DNA from 2 places in the Pseudomonas sp. TE36184 genome. Region 1 is predicted to be linked to the other one. Evidence: riboswitches for the same ligand, from Rfam matches in the RefSeq annotation. Region 1 holds a riboswitch; the other holds the start of a gene.

What was found. Region 1 has a riboswitch for cobalamin ahead of ACVWZP_RS03230 (CbtB domain-containing protein). Riboswitches for the same ligand answer to the same signal wherever they lie in the genome.
Region 2: it holds a riboswitch for cobalamin, as region 1 does, so the genes downstream of both, ACVWZP_RS00040 (ABC transporter substrate-binding protein) here and ACVWZP_RS03230 (CbtB domain-containing protein) in region 1, are expected to answer to the same signal.

The regions. Positions count from the first base shown of each region.
Region 1 covers NZ_JBSSCU010000001.1:689,450-697,276, reverse strand. Annotated here, with positions in the region: gene cobN (cobaltochelatase subunit CobN) at 1-2,184, opposite strand, end outside; gene cobW (cobalamin biosynthesis protein CobW) at 2,188-3,249, opposite strand; cobalamin riboswitch at 3,342-3,541, opposite strand; cobalamin riboswitch at 3,583-3,792, shown strand; gene ACVWZP_RS03230 (CbtB domain-containing protein) at 3,890-4,078, shown strand; gene ACVWZP_RS03225 (CbtA family protein) at 4,090-4,794, shown strand; gene ACVWZP_RS03220 (cobalamin biosynthesis protein) at 4,791-5,183, shown strand; gene cobM (precorrin-4 C(11)-methyltransferase) at 5,254-6,000, shown strand; gene nfuA (Fe-S biogenesis protein NfuA) at 6,252-6,836, opposite strand; gene ACVWZP_RS03205 (fatty acid cis/trans isomerase) at 6,931-7,827, opposite strand, start outside.
Region 2 covers NZ_JBSSCU010000001.1:3,740-11,566, reverse strand. Annotated here, with positions in the region: gene ACVWZP_RS00060 (aldehyde dehydrogenase family protein) at 1-106, shown strand, start outside; gene ACVWZP_RS00055 (protealysin inhibitor emfourin) at 161-466, opposite strand; gene ACVWZP_RS00050 (M4 family metallopeptidase) at 495-1,556, opposite strand; gene ACVWZP_RS00045 (DNA/RNA non-specific endonuclease) at 1,691-2,620, shown strand; cobalamin riboswitch at 2,656-2,850, shown strand; gene ACVWZP_RS00040 (ABC transporter substrate-binding protein) at 2,965-3,975, shown strand; gene ACVWZP_RS00035 (FecCD family ABC transporter permease) at 3,972-4,976, shown strand; gene ACVWZP_RS00030 (ABC transporter ATP-binding protein) at 4,973-5,740, shown strand; gene ACVWZP_RS00025 (nucleotidyltransferase family protein) at 5,834-6,394, opposite strand; gene chrA (chromate efflux transporter) at 6,549-7,757, shown strand; gene ACVWZP_RS00015 (hypothetical protein) at 7,812-7,827, opposite strand, start outside.

The DNA.
Region 1 (7,827 bases):
TAACAGGCTCGATTGCGCGCCTCGGCCGTCGCCACGCGGGATACGCAGCAACGCGAGCAAGGTGTCGATACGCAAGCGGCCCTGAGGCGACTCGCCGAAGATATGCAGGCCGTCGCGGATCTGCGATTCCTTCAGGTCACACAGGTAGGTATCCAGGCGCGGCAGCCAGATCGCCGCGTCGGCCTCGCTGTCCAGCTCAAGCTCCTGGTCGATACGGGTTTCGCGCACCAGCTTGAGGATGTCCTTTTGCAGCTCGCGGGCGCGGCGCGGGTCGAGCAATTGCGCTTCGTAGTATTCGTCCGCCAACAGCTCCAGGTCGCGCAGCGGCCCGTAGGTTTCGGCACGGGTCAGCGGCGGCATCAAGTGATCGATGATCACCGCCTGGGTGCGCCGCTTGGCCTGGGCGCCCTCGCCCGGGTCGTTGACGATAAACGGGTAGATATTCGGCAGCGGCCCGAGCAGCGCGTCGGGCCAGCAATTTTCCGACAGCCCTACGCCCTTGCCCGGCAGCCATTCCAGGTTGCCGTGCTTGCCGACGTGGATCACGCCGTGAGCGCCGTAGGTGTGGCGCAACCAGAAATAGAACGCCAGGTAAGCGTGAGGCGGCACCAGGTCCGGGTCGTGGTACACCGCGCTGGCGTCCACCTGATAACCGCGGGCCGGCTGGATGCCGATAAACGTCAAGCCCAGGCGCAGGCCGGCGATCATCAGGCGGCCGTCGCGGCACATCGGGTCGTTGTGCGGCGTGCCCCAGCGTTCCAGCACCGCCTGGCGGTTGGCTTCGGGCAGGCGCTTGAACATCGCCTCGTAGTCGTCCAGGCCCAGGCTTTGGTGGCACGGGCGCAGGTCGAGGTTGTCCAGGTCGTTGGTGACGCCACCGAGCAGTTCGTGGATCAGCGCGGTGCCGCTTTCCGGCAGGATTTCGGGCAGCGGATAACCCTCGGCCTGCAAGGCCCGCAGGATATTCAGCGCCGCCGCCGGCGTGTCCAGGCCGACACCGTTGCCGATGCGGCCGTCGCGCGTCGGGTAGTTGGCCAGGATCAGGGCGATGCGCTTGTCGGCATTCGGCACCCGCGCCAGTTCGACCCAACGGCGCGCCAGTTCAGCGACAAAGTCCATGCGCTCCGGCGCTGCGCGGTAGCACACCACGTCCGACTGGCTGCGCTCACTGCGCCAGGCCAGGTCCTTGAAGCTGATCGGTCGGCTGATGATGCGCCCGTCCAGTTCCGGCAAGGCAATGTGCATCGCCAGGTCGCGCGGGCCGAGGCCTTGTTCGCTGGCCTGCCAGGCGGGTTGGTTGTCCTGGGCGCAAATCGCCTGGATCACCGGGATATTGCGGCGAAACGGGCGCAAATGCGGCGCTTCGGGGCTGGACTGGGCAAAGCCGGTGGTGTTGAGAATCACCGCCGCCCCGACCTCATCCAGCCAGTCCTCGACCACCGTCAGGCAGCCGGGCTCCTTCAGACTGGCCACTGCCATCGGCAACGGATTCAGGCCCGCCGCCTGCAGACGCTGGCAGAACACATCGATAAAACCGGTATTGGCCGCTTGCAGATGGGAGCGGTAGAACAGCACCGCCGCCACCGGGCACTCAGGATTCCAATCCAACTGCCAGTCGTTGAGGCACGCATTGGCCTTACGCGGGTGATAAATCGCGCTGCGCGCCAGGGTTTGCGGCTCGGCCCAGGCATAGTCGCGGCCCAGGTAGGCGCTGGCCAGGCAGCGATAAAAATCCAGCGCATTACCCAGGCCGCCCTGGCGCAGGAACTGCCACAGGCGGTCACGCGCGGCGGCATCCACGGTGCTGAGGCCGCTGAGTTCCGGGTCGGGGCGGTCATCCCCCGGCACCAGGATCAGCGTGACCCCGCGCTCGGCCAACGCCACCAGGCGCTCGACGCCGTAACGCCAATAGCCGATGCCGCCGTGCAGGGAAATCAGGATGACCTTGGCGTGGCGCAGCACTTCATCGACGTACAGGTCCACCGATGCATGGTTCTGCACCTGCATCGGGTTGGCCAGGCGCAGGCTCGGGTAATCCCCGGGCAACTGCTGGGCCGCTTCGGCCAGCAGCGCCAGGCTGGAGTCGCCGCTGCACAGGATCACCAGCTCGGCGGGGGTTTGCCCAAGGTCGGCAATGTTGTCGTCCGCGACGAAACCGCCGGGCTGGGTCCTGAGCAGGTGCATGGGTTAAACGCTGAGGGCGGCGCGCAATTGCGCTTCGAGGCCCGCCGCGTCGAGGTCCTGGCCGATCAGCACCAGGCGCGTGATGCGCGCTTCGTCGGCGCTCCAGGCGCGGTCGAAGTGTTTGTCGAAGCGCGTGCCCACGCCCTGGATCAGCAGGCGCATCGGCTTGTTCGGGATCGCCGCGAAGCCTTTGACGCGCAGGATGCCGTGCTGCACCACCAATTGGCTCAGGGCGTCGAGCAGCAGGGCTTCGTCGGACTGGGGCAAGTCGATGGAAATGGAGTCGAACGCATCGTGATCATGATCGTCTTCGCCTTCGTGATGATGATCGTGATGGCTATGGCGACCGTCGATGTGCTCTTCGGAGCCGGCGCCCAGGCCGATCAGCACGTCCAGCGGTACCCGACCGCTGCTGGCTTCGATGATCTTCACCGCCGGCGGCAACTCTTCGGCGACTTCCAGGCGCACGCGGGCCAGGTCGTCGGGGCTGATCAGGTCGCACTTGTTGAGGATCACCAGGTCGGCGCTGGCCAGTTGGTCGGCGAACAGTTCATGCAGCGGTGATTCGTGGTCCAGGTTCGGGTCGAGTTTGCGCTGGGCGTCGACCTGATCCGGGAAGGCGGCGAAGGTACCGGCCGCCACGGCGGGGCTGTCGACCACGGTGATCACCGCATCGACCGTGCAGGCGTTGCGGATTTCCGGCCACTGGAACGCCTGGACCAAAGGTTTTGGCAGGGCCAGGCCGGAGGTTTCGATGAGGATATGGTCAAGGTCGCCGCGACGGGCAACCAGTTCGCGCATCACCGGGAAGAACTCTTCCTGCACGGTGCAGCACAGGCAGCCGTTGGCCAGTTCATACACGCGGCCGTTGGCTTCTTCCTCGGTGCAGCCGATGGAGCACTGCTTGAGGATTTCACCGTCGATGCCCAGCTCGCCGAACTCGTTGACGATCACCGCGATGCGACGGCCCTGGGCGTTATCGAGCATATGGCGCAGCAAGGTGGTTTTGCCCGAGCCGAGAAAGCCGGTAACGATGGTGACGGGGAGTTTGGCCAGTGTTTTCATCGGATGCCCTTGGGGGCGGGCATACGGGACGATAGGCCCTGCGCGACGCGCAGCAGCAGATTTCGTCACCGGATCACCCCGCCCGGTTGAATTGAAAAATCGGTTGCGAGGCAGGTCTCCTGGCTTGGGGCTTGCGGGTCTTGCGACCGGCGCTGGCTGCGCCTTCCCGCCTTGATGGCAGTGGCGTGGCAGTCAGATAAACCCTTCACAGTTGCGGGGGCAGCCGCGGCTTGAACCGCGTTCCCTTCTTAGCTTCGGCCTGGGCCGAAGAACCTCGAGGGTGCAAGGCTACAGGGGCTCAGTCAATTTGACTACCGTCGCCCTGCATGCTTTCCTACACACCTTGTTTCGGGTGCCCTTCACAGGGTGAAACGGGAAACCGGTGCGTCATAGCGATATGACCAGTCCGGTGCTGCCCCCGCAACGGTAAGCGAGCGAAGCGTCACGGCCACTGTGCTTTGTGCATGGGAAGGCGATGCTTTCAGGACTCAGTTCAAGAGCCCCCTCGCAAGCCCGGAGACCGGCCCGAAAAAAATCATCTAACAAACCCGCGGTGGGCGGGCGCTGTTTGAACCCTGCGTGCCTGGCTCGCGGGTTTTGCATGCGCTCGTGTCACCCTGAACCCCTGAAGGGACGCGCCATGTCGATCATCAGCAGCACCTCGTCTAGCACCAGCAGCACCGCCACCCTGAGCCAACGCCTGGGCGCCGCCATCGGCGCTTCGATCCTCGGCGCGTGCCTGGTGTATTTCGCCGGGTTCTCGCATATCGAAGCGGTACACAACGCCGCCCACGATACCCGCCACAGCGCCGCGTTCCCGTGCCATTGAGACCTGCCGACATGATCAAGCGTATTGCGCAAACCGCAGGTTTCAGTGGGCTGCTGGCCGCCCTGTTGTTGACCTTGCTGCAAAGTTTCTGGGTCGCCCCGCTAATCATGCAGGCGGAAACCTTTGAAAAAGCCCCGGCCGCGACGCAAGTGGTACACGAGCACGCCGCCGGCACCGCTGCACACGCCCATGACGCCGAAGCCTGGGAGCCGGAAGACGGCTGGCAGCGCGTGCTGTCGACCACCGGCGGCAATCTGGTGGTGGCGGTCGGTTTCGCCTTGATGCTCGCCGGGCTCTACACCCTGCGCGCGCCGACTCGCACGGCTCAAGGCCTGCTGTGGGGCCTGGCCGGTTACGCGACCTTCGTCCTGGCGCCAACCCTGGGCCTGCCGCCGGAATTGCCGGGCACTGCCGCCGCCGACCTGGCACAACGGCAGATCTGGTGGATCGGCACGGCGGCCTCAACCGCGGCCGGTATCGCGCTGCTGGTATTCGGTGGCAACTGGCTGCTCAAAGCGCTGGGCGCGGCAATCCTCGTGGTGCCTCATGTGATTGGCGCTCCGCAACCTGAAGTGCATTCGATGCTGGCCCCTGAGGCTCTGGAAGCACAGTTCAAGATCGCCTCGCAACTGACCAACATCGCGTTCTGGTTGGCGTTGGGGCTGATCAGCGCCTGGTTGTTTCGCCGCAACCGCGACGATCGATACACCGCATGACCCTCGTGGTCGGCCTGGGCTGCCAGCGCGGCTGCGAGTTTCAAGCCCTGCTGGACCTGCTGAACGCCGCCCTCGCCGAGGGCGGTATCGAGCGCCATCGCATCACCGCCCTGGCCAGCCTTGATCGCAAGCAGGATGAACCGGGCTTGCTGGCCCTGGCCCAATGGCTGAACCTGCCGCTGCACTGCTTCAGCGCGGCGCACCTGGCGATGTATGACGACCGTCTGAGCCACAGGTCCGCCGTCGCCTTTGCCCATACCGGTTGTTACGGCATCGCCGAAAGCGCCGCCCTGGCCCTGGCCGAACAACTCGGCGGCGCCCCTGCGCGCCTGTTGGTCCCGCGCAAAAAATCCGCCCGGGCCACCTTGGCATTGGCCTGCGTCGACTGAAACCGCGATAATCGCCGCTTCCGATCATGAGCGTTCCTCATGCTCGCGCGTTTTTTCACAGGATTTCTCCATGACCGTCTACTTCATCGGCGCCGGCCCCGGCGACCCGGAATTGATCACCGTCAAAGGCCAGCGGCTGATCCGCAGTTGCCCGGTGATCATCTATGCAGGGTCGCTGGTGCCGGCGGCGGTACTGGAGGGGCATCAGGCCGAACAGGTGGTCAACAGCGCCGAACTGCACCTGGAACAGATCATCGAGCTGATCAAGGCCGCCGATGCCAAGGGCCAGGATGTGGCGCGAGTCCACTCCGGCGATCCAAGCCTGTACGGCGCAATTGGCGAACAGATCCGCCTGTTGCGCGAGTTGGGCATTGCGTTCCAGATCATTCCCGGCGTCACCGCCGTGGCCGCCTGCGCGGCGCTGCTGGAGACTGAACTGACCCTGCCGGACATCGCCCAGAGCGTGATTCTCACCCGCTACGCCGATAAAACCCGCATGCCCGCCGGTGAAGACTTCGACAGCCTGGCCCGCCACGGCACGACCATGGCGATTCATCTGGGGGTCAATCACCTGGAGAAGATCGTCGCCGAACTGCTGCCGCACTATGGCGCGGATTGCCCGATTGCCGTGGTACACCGCGCGACCTGGCCGGATCAGGATTGGGCTGTCGGCACCTTGGCGGACATTGCCGAAAAAGTCGCGGCCAAAGGCTTCAGGCGCACAGCGCTGATTGTGGTGGGTCGGGTGCTGGCCAGTGACAGTTTCAGCGCGTCGTCGCTGTATCGGGCCGGGCATGCACACCTGTACCGCCCCTAATCAAAAACATCAAAAAACAAACATAAAACACTGACTTAACTAAACAAACACAAAAAAATGTGGGAGGGAGCTTGCTCCCGATAGCGGTGTATCTGTTGCTTGATAAGTCGACTGACCCGCCGCTATCGGGAGCAAGCTCCCTCCCACACTTAATGTTCAGCGTTAGGTAGGTCGCGTAAGCGGCTGAATTTTAAGCATAAAAAAACGGCGCTCACGGGGCGCCGTTTTTTTGCTCGCAGCGAACACCTGACTCAGTAGTAGGCGTTTTCTTTCTGCGTATGGTCAGTCACATCGCGGACGCCCTTGAGCTCCGGAATGCGCTCCAGCAAGGTACGCTCGATGCCTTCACGCAGGGTCACATCCGCCTGGCCGCAGCCCTGGCAGCCGCCGCCGAACTTCAATACGGCGATACCGTCATCCACCACGTCGATCAAGCTGACCTGCCCACCGTGGCTGGCCAGCCCAGGGTTGATCTCGGTTTGCAGGTAGTAATTGATGCGCTCGTTGACCGGGCTGTCGGCATTGACGTTCGGCACCTTGGCGTTCGGCGCCTTGATGGTCAATTGGCCGCCCATGCGGTCAGTGGCGTAGTCGACCACCGCGTCGTCGAGGAACGCTTCGCTGAAGGCATCGATATACGCGGTGAAGCTTTTCAGCCCCAGCGCGGTGTCTTCCGGCTTCTCTTCGCCCGGCTTGCAGTAGGCGATGCACGTCTCGGCGTACTGGGTGCCAGGCTGGGTGATAAAGACGCGGATGCCGATACCCGGGGTGTTCTGCTTGGACAGCAGGTCAGCCAGGTAATCGTGGGCGGCGTCGGTAATGGTTATGGCAGTCATGGAAACTCCTCACAGGCTTGCTGGCAGTTTACGCCAAAATATTACGCAGATACAAAGCCCCAGTAATTTTGTCGGAAAAGCCTCGCCATCGCCGTCAGAGGTTTTCATAGCGGTTCATATCCAGCACACCCTCTTCCAACGGCGTGGTTTCGCGGATGTAGGTCGACAGATCGTGGAAGTACTCCCAGAACTGCGGATGGCTGCGGCGCACACCCCAACGATCGACGATCTTCTCGAAGTGCTGGGCGTCGCGGGCACTTTCCATGGCCGCGACGAACGCCGGCACTTGCTCGGCCGGGATATTGAACATGAAGTTCGGATAACTGCTCAGCACGCCGGGGTAGACCGTCAACGTGTCCAGGCCCGGTTGATAGCGAGAAGCCTCACCCAGCATGAACGCGACATTACTGTGGGCACGGTTGCGCAGCAGGCTGTAGACCTCGCGATGACCGGTGCGGGTTTCGATGCGCAGCATGGTCGCTTCCGGCAATTGGTCGATGACCTTGAGCCCCGCCGCCGGGCGTGACGTCAGGCGACTCAGGGCCTGCTCGGCATCGCGCAGCACCGGTTCGAGGCCCGGCCGCGAGCAGTAGGCGCCGACACAGCGATTGATCGGGTCCGGGCTGGCATTGAGGTCGCCATAACGCGCCAGCAACTGGTTGACGAAATCGCGTTTCGGGTCTTTTTCATTCAGTTTCAGGCCGGTGGGTTTATCGTCGTCGATCGACTCATAGTCCATCCACAACTTGACCTTGCCGCCGTTCTGATACCAATCGTCGAGGAAATCGTCCCGCGAATTGGCCGGCATCAGGCGCAGGAAGTTCTGTTCGGCGCCATTGCGGATCAGGTCGAAGTACAAGCGGGTCTGGGCCTGATGGGAGACGTTGCCGAACACGTCGAAGTTGACCACCAATTGGTAGTAGGTGCGCTCCAGCAACGGATAATCGAACAACCACATCGTCTGCGGGACTTCACCGATCAGGCCTTTATT
Region 2 (7,827 bases), 690 kb from region 1:
GGTGGCGTTTGGCGGCGTGAAGAAAAGCGGCTTTGGGCGGGAGTTGTCGCACTTTGGCGTGCGGGAATTCTGCAATGCGCAGACGGTGTGGCTGGATCGCAAATAATCCACAGCAACCCCTGTGGCAAGGGAGCGTGATCCCGCGGGCTGCGCAGCAGGCTCAGCAGCGGATATGCCGGCGCACGCACTGCACCAGCCCGTCCAGCGCCTCTGACTTCACTGGCGCGAGCACACAGACCGTGTGCTCGCGTTCACCTTCGGTCACGGTCAGGGTGTAATGCACCTGGCCTGGATTACCGGGTTCCGGCGCGGTGCTTTGCGGCAACTGAAAGAAGTGTGAAGCCTCGATCAGTTGCCGCAACTCTTGCTGGTCCGCCTCGGGCAGCGTCTCCAGTTCCACGGTGTTCGGTCGGGCCAGGCCCGGGAAAAACGCGGGTCCCCCAATTTCCTTGATCGAAATTTGCATGGCTGTTCCTCACCGCCCAGGCGGGTTGTCAGACGTTAATGCCCACTGCTTTCCAGCCTTCCTTCACCGCCTTGTGCTCGGCCTTGCCAGCACCGTACAGCCGACCGGCAATGTCGTAGGTGATGCGCGCGAAACGCAGGAACCCCGCGTTCGGCCGCAACCGCGCATCGCGTAGCGCGTCATACCAGATACGCCCTGCGCGCTCCCAGGCAAACCCGCCGATCTTCGTGGCTACCTGATAGAACGCATGGTTGGGAATACCGGAATTGATATGCACCCCGCCGTTGTCCTCATAGGTCTGCACGAAATCGTCCATATGCCCCGGCTGAGGGTCCTTGCCCAGCAGCTTGTCATCGAACGCGGTGCCCGGCGCTTTCATCGAGCGCAACGCAGTGCCTTTGATTTTCTTGGTAAACAACCCTTTGCCGATCAACCAATCCGCATCTTGCGCCGTTTGCTGCAGCGCGTACTGCTTGATCAGTGAGCCGAACACGTCGGACAGCGACTCGTTCAACGCACCGGATTGATTGAAATACATCAGCTTGGCCTCATCTTCGGTCACACCGTGGGCCAACTCATGGCCAATGACATCAAGGGCTATCGTGAACCGGTTGAATAGTTGCTGATCGCCATCACCAAACACCATCTGGCTCGAGTTCCAGAATGCATTGTTGTAGTTCTGGCCAAAATGAACGGTCGCGTCCAACGCCATACCGGCGTCGTCTATGGAGTTGCGGTCGAAGACCTGATCGAAAAAATCGAATGTGGCGCCCAACCCATCGTAGGCCTCGTCCACCGCCACATCACCACTGACGGGCTGCCCTTCGCCACGGATCAACTTGCCCGGCAGGCTATCGGCGCCCTCGGCACTGTAGATCGAACGCCGTTTTTCGGCGCCCATGGGCAGGGCCATGTGGGCGACCCCTTTGGCGGGTACGGCAACCATGCGCAACGAACGAAACGTGCTGTCTTTGGCGCGTGTGCGTAACGCGACTTCCCGTTGCGCTTTATCGCCGTTGCGGGCGATCTGGTCGAGCATGTATGGCGGGATCAGGCAGAAAATCGGGTTGCGATGCTGGCGAACACACATTGGCTGGCTCCATTTTGGCGTGGGGTGAACGTCCGGGTAACCGTTCAAGAATAGTCCTGCCGTGGCGGCTTGGGCCAAATTGTCATGAAGCTATGCTGCAGTAGTGTTAATCCGAGGACTGCGAGGAACTTACAATGCCCCCACGCGCCACCAAAATCGACCTTTCGCACCGCCCCCGGCTCGCCGATCTGCGCCCGTTGCTCGCGGCCGGCCCCAGCCTCATGGAGGCCAGGGCGGCGACTGCGCGTGTCACCGCGGCCAAGGACCTGCAGGACCGGCGCGGCTACGCTGAAGCGTTTCTCGACCGCTTCGTGGTGCCATGGCCCACGGTGGATGAAGCCCTGCTGGCTGACGTACAGCCGCTGCGCCTGGACTACACGCATTTCTCAGTGACCATGTCGCGCTCGAGGCGACTGGCACTCTACGTGGGCGCCAATATCGATGGCGCACAGCATGTGGATATCATCCGCAGCAACGACGCCTGGGCCTACGACGGCCGCCTGCCCATCAGCGCACAGGTGGGCGACGCGCTCTACACCGACAATGGCCTGGACCGCGGTCACCTGGTGCGCCGACAGGACCCCAACTGGGGTGACGCGGCCAACATCGCCAATGCCGACACCTTCCACTTCACCAACTGCTCACCGCAGATGAGCGGGTTCAACCAGAAGACCTGGCTGGAACTCGAGGACTACATTCTCGATAACACACAACGCTGGAAAGCCCGGGCCACGGTGTTTACCGGCCCGGTGTTGGCGGACGACGATCGCGTCTACCGGGGCATTAAAATCCCCAAAGCGTTCTGGAAAGTGGTCGCCTACCTCAGCGACGACGGCAAGCCCTGCGCCAGCGCCTACATGATCGACCAAAACCGCGAGCTGGGTCAGCTCGACCTCATGTTCGGCCAGCTCAGAACCTACCAGCGCAGCGTGATTCAGATCGAACGCTTGACCGGTATCCGCTTCGCCAACCTGGCCGACTACGATGGTTTCAGCAATGAAGAGCGCGCCACGGGGACGCGAATTGAAGCGCTGATCCAGGGCCCTGAAGATATTCGTCTGTAACCAGGCGACCTAAGGCTATATCGCCCCGCCGTGATCGACTACCATACCGCGCCGGTTCCCAAACGGGACTAATAGGGAATCCGAAGCGCGGTACACCGCGCCAATCGGAACTGCCCCCGCAACTGTAGATGCCGAGCCCGCTCCCCCACTGCCACTGGACCCCGTCCGGGAAGGCTGGAGCGTGGCGACGACGCATCAGTCAGGAGACCTGCCGGCCCAGCAAAATCACTAACCGGCGGGGTGTCCGGGAAGGACATCCTTGCCTGCCTCACCCGCAGCGGTCGAGGGCGTGTTTCCGAACCGTACACCCCCTGTTCCAGGTACGGCTCCAAGGAGATTGCCCAATGCTGCCACGCGTTACCGCCCTGCTCACCGGCCTGGGCCTGTGTGCCCTGGCCCAAGCGGCCCCCACTCAGTACCCGCTGACAGTGGAGAACTGCGGCAGCAGCCTGACCTTCGCGCAAGCGCCCGCCCGCGCCGTGACCATCGGCCAGGCCGCCACCGAAATGCTCTATGCCCTCGGCGTGGGCGATAGAGTGGTCGGCACGTCGCTGTGGTTCAACAACGTGCTGCCACAGTTCAAGGCGCTGAACGACGGCATCGAACGCCTGGCCAATAACGAACCGAGCTTCGAGTCGGTGATCGCCAAGCGCCCGCAACTGGTGGCGGCCGAACTGGAATGGGTGGTCGGCCCGCAAGGCGTGGTGGGCACCCGCGAGCAGTTTCATGAGTTGAAGATCCCCACCTACCTGCTGCCCTCCGACTGCGAAGCCAAGAACAACCGGGTGGGCGCCGACGGCACGCGGCTGGAGCCGTTCCGCATCGACACGATCTACAAGGGCATCCGCCAGTTGGCGGAGATTTTCGACGTGCAGGATCGCGGCCAGCAACTCAACGATGAACTCAAGGCGCGCCTGGCCAAGTCCGTCGCCACCGTGCAAGCCAAGGGGCTCAAGCAGGCCAGTGCGCTGGTGTGGTTTTCCAGCGCCGAGATGGCCAGCGATCCCTACGTGGCCGGTCACAAGGGTGTCCCCGAGTTCATGCTGCAAACGCTCGGCCTGCGCAACGTGGTGCAGTCCGATGAGGAATGGCCCGCCGTCGGCTGGGAAACCATCGCCAAGGCCAACCCCACCGTGCTGGTGATCGCCCGCATGGACCGCCGCCGCTACCCGGCCGACGATCATGCACAGAAGCTCGCCTTCCTGCGCAGCGACCCGGTGACGCGCAACATGGACGCGGTGAAACACAACCGCATCATCATCCTCGACGCCATGGCCCTGCAGGCCAGCGTGCGGACCTTCGAGGGTCTTGAACAACTGGCTGCGGCCATCGACGGCTACGACCTGCCGAAATGATACGAACCCTACTCGCCCTGGCATTGCTACTGATCGCCGTGCTCGCCGGCGTGGCCATCGGCGAAACCGCCATCGCGCCGCAGGTGGTGTTGCAGGTACTCGCCAACAAACTGTGGGCGGCCGGCTACGTGCTGGACCCGATCGATGAAGGCGTGGTGTGGAACTACCGCCTGACCCGCGCCCTGGTCGCCGCCGCATGCGGGGCCGGGCTGGCCACCTGCGGGGTGATTTTGCAGTCGTTGTTGCGCAATCCCCTGGCCGATCCTTACCTGCTGGGCATCAGCGCCGGCGCGTCGACAGGCGCAGTCCTGGTGGTGCTGATGGGTGTCGGCGGCGGCTTGGTTTCGCTGTCGGTCGGTGCGTTCGGCGGGGCGATGGCGGCGTTTGCGCTGGTGGTATTGCTCGCGCGGGCCAGCGGTTCGTCCAGCGGCACCGGGCAGATCATCCTCGCAGGCATTGCCGGCTCGCAGCTGTTCAATGCGCTCACCGCGTTCCTGATCACCAAGTCGGCCAGCTCCGAACAGGCGCGCGGCATTCTGTTCTGGCTGCTGGGCAACCTCAGCGGCGTGCGTTGGCCGTCGGTGTGGCTGGCGGTGCCGGTGGCGGTCGCCGGGTTGGCGGTGTGCCTGTGGCATCGTCGGGCGCTGGATGCGTTCACCTTCGGCCGCGACTCGGCGGCCTCCCTCGGCATCCCGGTACGCCGCGTGCAATGGGTGCTGGTGGGCTGCGCGGCATTGGTCACGGCGGTGATGGTGTCGATTGTCGGCTCCATCGGTTTTGTCGGGCTGGTGATTCCCCATGCCGCGCGCCTGCTGCTCGGCACCGGGCACTCGCGCCTGTTGCCGGCCAGCGCATTGGGCGGCGCGCTGTTTCTGATTGCAGCGGATGTACTGTCGCGCACCTTGATCAAGGGCCAGGTGATTCCGGTCGGCGTGGTCACTGCGCTGGTCGGCGCGCCGGTGTTTGCACTGATTCTGATCGGCCGGAGAAACCCTCGATGAGTGCGCCGGTATTGAGCTGCAGCGGGCTGGGCTTCAAGGTGCGGGAAGCCGAGTTGCTGCGGGATATCCACCTGGAGGTGACGCTCGGCGAAACCCTCGGGATCGTCGGCCCGAACGGCTCGGGTAAATCCACCTTGCTCAAACTGTTGGCCGGGTTGCGTACCCCCGCTCATGGCGAAGTACGCCTGGGTGGCGAGCGCCTGGGCGAGCTGCCCCGCCGCACCGTGGCACAACGTCTGGCCGTGGTGGAACAACAGGCCGACACCGACGATGCCATTCGGGTGTTCGACGCTGTCGCATTGGGCCGCACCCCGTGGCTGTCAGCGCTGAGCCCGTGGTCCGAGGCAGACGATCGCATCGTGCGCCAGGCGCTGCACGACGTGGACGCCATGCACTTGAGCAACCGCGCCTGGCGCAGCCTCTCCGGCGGTGAGCGCCAACGCGTACACATCGCCCGCGCCCTGGCGCAACGGCCACAGATTCTGGTGTTGGATGAGCCGACCAACCACCTGGATATCCAGCATCAACTGTCGATTCTCAAGGGCGTGCAGGCGTTACCCGTGACGACCCTGATCGCCCTGCACGATCTCAACCAGGCACTGACCTGTGATCGCCTGGCCGTGCTGGACCGCGGGCGTTTGGTGGCGCTGGGCAAGCCGCAGGACGTGCTGACGCCGCAGCGGCTGCAGGACACCTTCGGGGTGCAGGCGCACTACCTGACGGACCCGTTTGACGGGGCGCAGATTCTGCGACTGCGCGCTTAACGGCAACACCGTTCAAATGTCGGCGCTGTCGAGCCCGGCGAGGCGGCGATGGGATCAGCGCGCAGCACCTGCCGAACTGCCGCGTGCGCTGGGCTAATCCTCGACAATCCTCAGCCAAGGCCACCGCGCCTGATAGCTGCGCGCCTTCTGCGCAAACAACTCCGGCTCAGGATTGATCGGGTTGATCCTGAGCAGGCCCTGCTCCATATCAGTCAAACCAAACGGCGCATACACCTCACCCGTCGCCACATCCAGCCCGATGCACGTCCCGGCCACCAGGTAACGATCAATCCCGGCGCGCGCGGAGTGCAGCTGCGGATACGGTCGGCCAAACCGCTGGCCATACCAAAGGTGAACGCGCGCCTGATTCTTCACTTCAATTTCTACCTCCAAATCCTCGAACAGCCGCTGTGCAGCGCGAATGACCGCGTCTTCGGCCTCCCAGGAAAGGTCCGGGTCGAAGTAAAAAATGTCGTAGTCCTTTACCCCCTGGTCAGCAGGCAGATTCGACTGATGATTCCAAACAGCCTGGAACAGACAGCCCGCGGTCAGCATGCACTGGTTCACACCAAGGGCCGGCAGGCGCGCGGTGATCTCGGCGTTGATGGGGTTGGCCATGGCCAACTCGAGAAAGGTTTCGACGGTCAATGTCATGTTCAATCCTTTGCAGTGGGCACCTGTCCTGGGGAGCCAACAGTACAACAACGCGGGTTACGCTTTCACGTAACGGCCTCTTCTTCACGTCATCAAAATTCGCTAAGGTGCCTCGACACACCGCTCCCCTATTGCCCTCACCGAGACGCCGACCTTGGCCCATTCCCCGACTGATCGCCCCGCCAGCTCCTGGTCGGTGTTTCTGATTTTCCTGCGCTTGGGGCTCACCTCCTTCGGCGGCCCCGTCGCACACCTGGGTTACTTTCGCGACGAGTTCGTCACCCGGCGCCGCTGGCTGAGCGAGCGCAGTTATGGGGATTTGGTCGCGCTGTGCCAATTCCTGCCCGGCCCGGCCAGCAGCCAGGTAGGTATCGCGCTGGGCCTGTCGCGGGCCGGCTACGGTGGGGCGCTGGCGGCATGGTTGGGGTTTACGCTGCCGTCGGCCGTTGTGCTGATCCTGTTCGCCTTGGGCATTGCCCAGCACAGCACGGCGCTCCCGCCGGGTGCGCTGCATGGCCTTAAGGTGGTGGCCGTCGCCGTGGTCGCCCAAGCCGTGTGGGGCATGGCGCGCAATCTGTGTAGCGACGCAGCGCGCATCACCGTGATGCTGATCGCGGCGTGCGTGGCCCTGCTGCAAACCTCGGCGTGGGGCCAGGTCGCGGTGATCAGCGCGGCGGCGCTGGCGGGCCTGCTGCTGTTCAAGCCCACGCCACCGGCCGCGCACGATGCGTTACCCGTGACGCTCAGCCGCCGCGCGGGGGCGATGTGGTTGTCGCTGTTTGTGCTGGTGTTGGCCGGCCTGCCGATCCTGGCCCAACTGATCCCCAATCAGGGCCTGGCGATGATCGACGCGTTCTACCGCAGCGGCTCGCTGGTGTTCGGCGGCGGCCACGTGGTGCTGCCACTGCTGCAGGCCGAAGTCGTGCCCACCGGCTGGGTGAGCAACGATGTCTTCCTCGCCGGCTATGGCGCCGCCCAGGCCATGCCCGGCCCCTTGTTCACCTTCGCCGCGTTCCTCGGCGCGTCGATGAGCCAGGCCCCGAGCGGCTGGCTCGGCGGCCTGCTCTGCCTGCTGGCCATCTTCGCCCCGTCGTTTTTACTGGTGCTCGGCGCACTGCCCTTCTGGGAAAGCCTGCGCCGCAGCCCGCGCACCCAGGCCGCCCTTGCGGGCGTGAACGCTGCGGTGGTGGGGCTGTTGCTGGCGGCGCTGTACCAGCCGGTATGGACCAGTGCGATCTTCAGCGCACGGGATTTCGGCCTGGCCCTGGTCGGCCTGGTGGCGTTGATGGTGTGGAAGCTGCCACCGTGGCTGGTGGTTGTCGGAAGCGGCGCGCTCGGATGGTTATTGAGTCTTGCCCTGTAACACGTCCACCGCGCCTTGCTGCTTGACCTGTCCGAAGACCTCGGCGGCTGACGACTAGCCCTTCAACTCA